Regions from separate parts of the Streptomyces sp. NPDC002795 genome, predicted to be linked through region 1. Evidence: riboswitches for the same ligand, from Rfam matches in the RefSeq annotation. Region 1 holds a riboswitch; the other holds the start of a gene.
The links. A riboswitch is a leader RNA that binds a small molecule or an ion and turns the genes downstream of it on or off. The one in region 1 is predicted to bind thiamine pyrophosphate.

Region 1 (3,374 bases):
CAAGAGTCGAGAACCCCGGCCCGCCCAGAATCTGCACGACGCCGAAAGACGTGAACGTAAACAGAAACACCATGAGCGCCGCCGCGGCGACGGCAGGCGCGAGCGCCGACAGCGTCACCTTCCGCCACGCCGCGAACCGCGAGGCGCCGAGCATCCGCGCGGCCTCCTCCTGCCGGGGATCGAGCTGCGCCCACAACCCACCAACGGTCCGTACGACAACGGCGTAATTGAAGAAGACATGCGCGAGCAGAATCGCCCACACCGTCGTGTCCAGCCGCACGCCCCACAGCTCGTCGAGCAGCCCGCCGTTCCCGACGAGCGCGAGGAACGCGGTGCCCACGACGACGGTCGGCAGCACGAACGGCACGGTGACGACGGCCCGCAGCACCTGCTTCCCGGGAAACTCGAACCGCGCGAACACATACGCGCCCGGCAGCGCGATCAGCAGCGTCAGCACGGTGGACGCGACCGCCTGCCACACCGTGAACCACAGGACGTGCCGGATGTCGGACTGCCCGAGCACATCCAGGATCCGCCCGAACCGCCAGCCGCCGTCGGCGTGCAGCCCGCGCTCGACGATCGCGACGACCGGGTAGGCGAAGAACAGCCCGAAGAACACGACGGGCAGGGCCATGAGCCCGAGCCGCGCCGCGTTCCCACGCGTCTTCCCGCCGACGGTTGGGGCTACTTCAGTACGAGCGACGTCCACGACTTCACCCAGTCGTCCCGGTTGTCCGCGATTCGGCGCGGGCTCATGGTCTCGGGATCGTCGATCTTCACCGCGTACTTGGTGTAGTCGGCGGGCGCCGTGGCGTCCTTCGTCACAGGGTCGACGAACATGTTGAGCGGCATGTCCTCCTGGAACTTCTTGGAGACCAGGAAGTCGAGCAGCGCCTTGCCGCCCTTCTCGTTCTTCGCCCCGTCGAGCAGCCCCGCGAACTCGACCTGCTGGAAGCAGGTCCCCTTCGCGACGCCGACCGGCGAGGTCTTCGGCTGCGGATCGGCGAACACGGCCTCGGCGGGCGGCGAGGACGCGTACGACACGACGAGCGGCCGCTCCCCGCCGGCCTTCTTGCCACCAGCGCTCCCGCTGAACTCCTCGTTGTACGCCTGATCCCAGCCGTCCACGACCTTGAGCCCGTTGGCCTTCAGCTTCTTCCAGTACGGCTGCCAGCCGTCGTCGCCGTACTTCGCTGCGGACCCGAGCAGGAAGCCGAGACCGGGCGAGGACGTGGACGCGTTCTCCGTGACCAGCAGGTTCTTGTAGGCCGGCTTGGTGAGATCGGCGAAGGACGCAGGCGGCGCGAGGTCGTGCTTCTTGAAGTACGCCTTGTCGTAGTTGACGCAGAGCGAGCCGGTGTCGACGGGGGTGACCCGGTCCTTCCCCTTGTCGAGCCGATACTCGCTCTTCACGTTCTCCTCAAGCCCCTTGGCCTTGTACGAGGAGAAGATCCCGTTGTCGAGCGCCCGCGACAGCAGGGTGTTGTCGACGCCGAAGAACACGTCGCCCTGCGGATTGCCCTTGGACAGGATCGCCTTGTTGACGGCCTCGCCCGCGTCCCCGTCCTTGAGGACCCTGACCTTGTAACCGGAGCTCTTCTCGAAGTCCTTCAGTACGTCCTTCGAAACGGCCCACGAATCGTGACTCACGAGGGTCACGGTCTTGGAGTCACCGCCCGCGGCACCGGAGCCACCACCGGAGGACCCGCACGCGGACAACGTGACGAGCCCGAGCCCCACGACCGCGCACACGGTGAGGGACGACTTCTTCTTACTCACTACTTCATTCCTCCTGGAGGTGACCAGGAGAAGACGCGGCCCTGCCCGGAGCCTTCCGGCACATACGGCCAGGGCTCCGGGCAGGGCGCAACAGCTTGAGTGGCGTCCGAACTTCCTACCCGGAATGACCCGGGCAAGGTTCAGAGGGTCTGCGGCCTGTCGACGCGATGCCTGCCGTCGGTTGCCGCACTCTCAGCGCTGTGGCGCTCCCCTGTCGGAAATGCAGATGTAGTTGTCGTACTTACAGTGGCCAGGCTACCGCTCGGTGGCCGCCAGCTGTCCACAGGCTCCGTCGATCTCCTGACCACGGGTGTCCCGGATGGTCACCGGGACGCCGTGCGCGGCGATGGCGTCCATGAAGGCCTTCTCGTCCTCGGGCCGTGAAGCGGTCCACTTCGACCCGGGCGTCGGGTTGAGGGGAATCAGATTCACATGGACCGGCTTGCCCTTGAGCATCCGCCCGAGCCGGTCGCCACGCCACGCCTGGTCGTTGATGTCCCGGATGAGCGCGTACTCGATCGACAGCCGGCGCCCGGACTTCGCGGCGTACTCGAACCCGGAGTCGAGCACCTCCCGCACGTTCCACCGCGTGTTGACGGGTACGAGGGTGTCGCGCAGCTCGTCGTCAGGAGCGTGCAACGAAATCGCGAGCCGGCACTTCAGCCCCTCATCGGTGAACCGGTTGATGGCGGGCACGAGCCCGACCGTCGACACGGTGATCCCGCGCTGGCTGAGCCCGAGCCCGTCCGGCTCCGGGTCGGTGAGCGCGCGGATAGCCTGGATGACCCGCTTGTAGTTGGCGAGCGGCTCGCCCATGCCCATGAACACGATGTTGCTGAGCCGCGCGGGCCCGCCGGGAATCTCCCCGTCCCTCAGGGCGCGCATCCCATCAACGATCTGATGCACGATCTCACCGGTCGACAGATTCCGGTCGAGCCCGGCCTGCCCGGTGGCACAGAACGGACAGTTCATGCCACAGCCCGCCTGCGACGAGATACACATCGTCACGCGGTCGGGATACCGCATCAGCACGGACTCGACGAGCGTCCCGTCGAACAGCTTCCACAGCGTCTTGCGCGTGGTGTCCTGGTCGGTCGACAGATGCCGCACGACGGTCATCAGCTCCGGCAGCAACGCCTCCCGCAGCTTCTCGCGCGACCCCGCGGGGATGTCGGTCCACTCCGCGGGATCGTGCGCGTACCGCGCGAAGTAGTGCTGCGACAGCTGCTTGGCGCGAAACGGCTTCTCACCGATCGCGGCAACAGCTTCCTTCCGCTCAGCAGGCGAAAGATCAGCAAGGTGCCGCGGCGGCTTCTTGGCTCCGCGGGGGGCGACGAACGTCAGTTCTCCGGGCTTAGGCATAGCGTTACCAGTGTCGCAGACGAATGGGGGTGACCTGGGGCCGTCGTGTGGGACACCTGTCACTGGCGGTCGCCGTTGGTCACCGTTGAGCGGCCTTGGACGGCCCAGAGACGGCCCAGGAGAGCCGACTCCCCCACGCTCTGACCAGCTAGCATCACGGCCAGCACAGGGCATGGGGGACGCTGTGGCACTCAACCGCAAGGGCTCGCGGCGCATCGTCGTCGACGGAACGA
Region 2 (3,374 bases), on a different contig from region 1:
GGAGGTGATGTGGTCGTACGCCGGGGCGATGTCGGTGGTCAGCGGGCCGAGCGTGTAGAACGGCGCCTCCTCGCAGATCTCCTGCTGGAGGTCGATGTTCTCCTTGATCTTGTGCATCGGGACATGGCCCGGGCCCTCGATCATCGTCTGCACATTATGGCGCTTGGCGATGGAGTTCAGCTCGCCGAGCGTCCTCAGCTCCGCGAACTGGGCCTCGTCGTTGGCGTCCGCGATGCAGCCGGGGCGCAGGCCGTCGCCGAGCGAGTACGTGACGTCGTACGCCGCGAGGATCTCGCAGAGCTCCTCGAAGTGCTCGTAGAGGAAGCTCTCCTTGTGGTGCGCGAGGCACCACGCGGCCATGATCGAGCCGCCGCGGGAGACGATGCCGGTCTTGCGGTCGGCGGTCATCGGGACGAACGGGAGGCGGACGCCCGCGTGGACCGTCATGTAGTCCACGCCCTGCTCGGCCTGCTCGATGACCGTGTCCTTGTAGACCTCCCAGGTCAGTTCCTCTGCCTTGCCGTCGACCTTTTCGAGTGCGTGGTAGAGCGGCACGGTGCCGATCGGGACAGGGGAGTTGCGCAGCACCCATTCGCGCGTGGTGTGGATATTGCGGCCGGTGGAGAGGTCCATGACCGTGTCGGCGCCCCACTTGGTCGCCCAGGTCATCTTGTCCACCTCCTCCTCGATGGAGCTCGTCACGGCCGAGTTGCCGATATTGGCGTTGACCTTCACCAGGAAACGCTTGCCGATGATCATCGGCTCGATCTCCGGGTGGTTGACGTTCGCGGGCAGCACGGCCCGGCCCGCCGCGATCTCCTCGCGCACGACCTCCGGCGCGACGTTCTCCCGGATGGCCACGTACTCCATCTCCGGGGTGATCTCCCCCCGGCGCGCGTACGCGAGTTGGGTCACGGCCTGCCCGTCCCGGCCGCGGCGCGGCTGGCGCGGGCGGCCGGGGAAGACCGCGTCGAGGTTGCGCAGCCCGCCGCGCGGCGACGTGTGCTTGATGCCGTCGTCCTCAGGGCGGGCGGGGCGGCCCGCGTACTCCTCCGTGTCGCCGCGGGCGATGATCCAGTTCTCCCGCAGCGGCGCGAGTCCGCGGCGGACATCGGTGTCGACGGTCGGGTCGGTGTACGGACCTGAGGTGTCGTACAGCGTCACCGACTGCCCATTGGTGAGATGCACTTGACGGACCGGCACCTGGAGGTCGGGGCGCGAGCCCCTGATGTACCCCTTGTGCCAGCCGATGGACCGGCCGGCCTCCTCGGTCGAGCTGGAGGCAGGCGTGTGCGCGTCCGTTGTGGTCATGAGACCTACTCCCTACGCCGGCATTACCCGGTAACAGGTTCAGCGGTCGACGCAGCGATATCCGTCCCCTGGTCACGCAGTTCCACGCTGTTTCACGTGAAACGCGCTGGGACGAAGGTCAGCGCCCTCTCAGCCCGGTGCTCCGAGCTCCCGCGATGGCAAAAGCGGCTCCACGCTAACGTGACGTACGCCGCGTTGACCAGAGGGCCCCCTCCGTTCTTGCGATGATCGGGCGGTGACCACCAGCCAGCAGCCTCCAGCTCCGCCGTCTCACCCCCCGCATGGGCACTCCCACAGCCATGGCCCAGCGGCGCCTGTCTCGCGGCACCTGCGCAAAGTGATCGCGGCCGTCCTGATCCCGTTCTCGGTCGCGGTCGTCGTGGGCCTCGCGGTGCTCTGGCCGGGCGGCGCACCGCCGCACGAGCGCAGCGGTGTCGGTTTCGACCGGCAGACGCAACAGGCCACGGTGACCCAGGTCGAGCAGGTCGACTGTTCGTCCGTGCACGCCCAGGGGCAGAGCCCGACCGGGGACCCCACGGCGCAACAGGGCACCACGGGCGAGCAGAAGACCGGTGGCACCTGCGAGAACGCGACGATCCGGATCGACAGCGGCAAGGACAAGGGCCGTACGTTCACCGAGGTCGTCCAGCCGGATTCACCGCGGCAGTTGCACGAGGGCCAGAAGGTGATCGCCGCCTACGCGCCGGACGCACCGAAGGACCTGCAGTACTCGGTCACCGATGTGAACCGCAAGGTTCCGATGGTGCTGCTGGCCGGAATCTTCGCCCTGGCCGTGGTCGTGGTCGGCCGGATGCGCGGCGTCATGGCACTGGTCGCTCTCGCGATCAGCTTCATGGTGCTGACGTTCTTCATCCTGCCCGCGATTCTTCAGGGGTCGAACCCCCTGGTCGTCGCGGTGGTCGGGGCCAGCGCGATCATGTTGATCGCGCTCTACATGTGTCACGGCCTGACGGCCAGAACCTCCGTCGCCGTGCTCGGCACCCTCGTCTCCCTGCTGCTGATCGGCCTGTTGGGCTCGCTGTTCATCGGCTGGGCGGCCCTGACGGGCAACACCGACGACAACACGGGTCTTATCCACGGCCTGTACCCGGACATCGACATGAGCGGTCTGCTGCTCGCCGGCGTCATCATCGGCTCGCTCGGTGTGCTCGACGACGTGACGGTCACGCAGACCTCTGCCGTGTGGGAGCTGCACGAGGCGAACCCGACGCTGGGCCGGCGTGCCCTGTACCGGGCGGCCATCCGCATCGGCCGCGACCACATCGCATCCGTCGTCAACACGCTCGTCCTGGCCTACGCGGGCGCCGCGCTGCCGCTGCTGCTGCTCTTCTCGATCGCGCAGAGCAGCGTCGCCGACGTGGCCAACAGCGAGCTGGTGGCCGAGGAGATCGTGCGTACGCTGGTCGGCTCGATCGGCCTCGTCGCCTCGGTGCCGGTGACCACCGCGCTGGCCGCGCTCGTGGTCTCCGCCGACCGCCCGGAGACGCGGGAGCCCGCTAAGGCCGCCCCCGCTCCTGGACGCGGTGGCGGAGGCCGGCGGCGTAAACGCTGAAAGGCGCGGAACTGCTCGGGTGCACCGCGCTGCTGAAGCGTTACGTCTGGTCCGGTGTCGTACAGGCCATCTGGTGGCGCGTGAGCCGTCTGCTGTCGTGCGAGCCGATGGGGAATCAGCCCGCGCTCTGTTCCTCGGCGAGGATCCGGTCGAGAGCCTCGTCGAGGTCGGACTCGAAGTCCGCGCCCGTCTCCTCCTGTCCCAGCGGGACGAGTTTGTCCGTCCGGTCGAGGAACGCGACGAGCGGTGCGACCCCGGCTCGGAACAGGGCCTGGTCCGCCCCGACCTGGAGCCTGATGTGCACCTCTCCCGGCATCTCACCGACGGCGCCGCCGACCCGCTCCACCGGTGTGACCTGTACATCCCCTTCGCCACTGGCCCCGTTGACCCCGTCAACGAGGAGCTCCCGGCCGAACGCCCAGGTCACGGGCGCGTCTCCGGGAAGATGGAAGGTCAGCCGCACGGCGTACGGATCGGTGGACTCGTACCG

Region 2: linked by a shared signal. The riboswitch ahead of thiC (phosphomethylpyrimidine synthase ThiC) and the one ahead of ACFYWS_RS36620 (thiamine ABC transporter substrate binding subunit) in region 1 are both predicted to bind thiamine pyrophosphate.

The regions. Positions count from the first base shown of each region.
Region 1 covers NZ_JBIAQB010000016.1:163,537-166,910, forward strand. The annotation lists gene ACFYWS_RS36615 (ABC transporter permease) at 1-709, opposite strand, end outside; gene ACFYWS_RS36620 (thiamine ABC transporter substrate binding subunit) at 685-1,779, opposite strand; TPP riboswitch at 1,874-2,002, opposite strand; gene rlmN (23S rRNA (adenine(2503)-C(2))-methyltransferase RlmN) at 2,035-3,141, opposite strand; gene ACFYWS_RS36630 (hypothetical protein) at 3,326-3,374, shown strand, end outside.
Region 2 covers NZ_JBIAQB010000014.1:130,184-133,557, reverse strand. The annotation lists gene thiC (phosphomethylpyrimidine synthase ThiC) at 1-1,311, opposite strand, end outside; TPP riboswitch at 1,304-1,475, opposite strand; gene ACFYWS_RS34445 (YibE/F family protein) at 1,547-2,884, shown strand; gene ACFYWS_RS34440 (SsgA family sporulation/cell division regulator) at 3,000-3,374, opposite strand, start outside.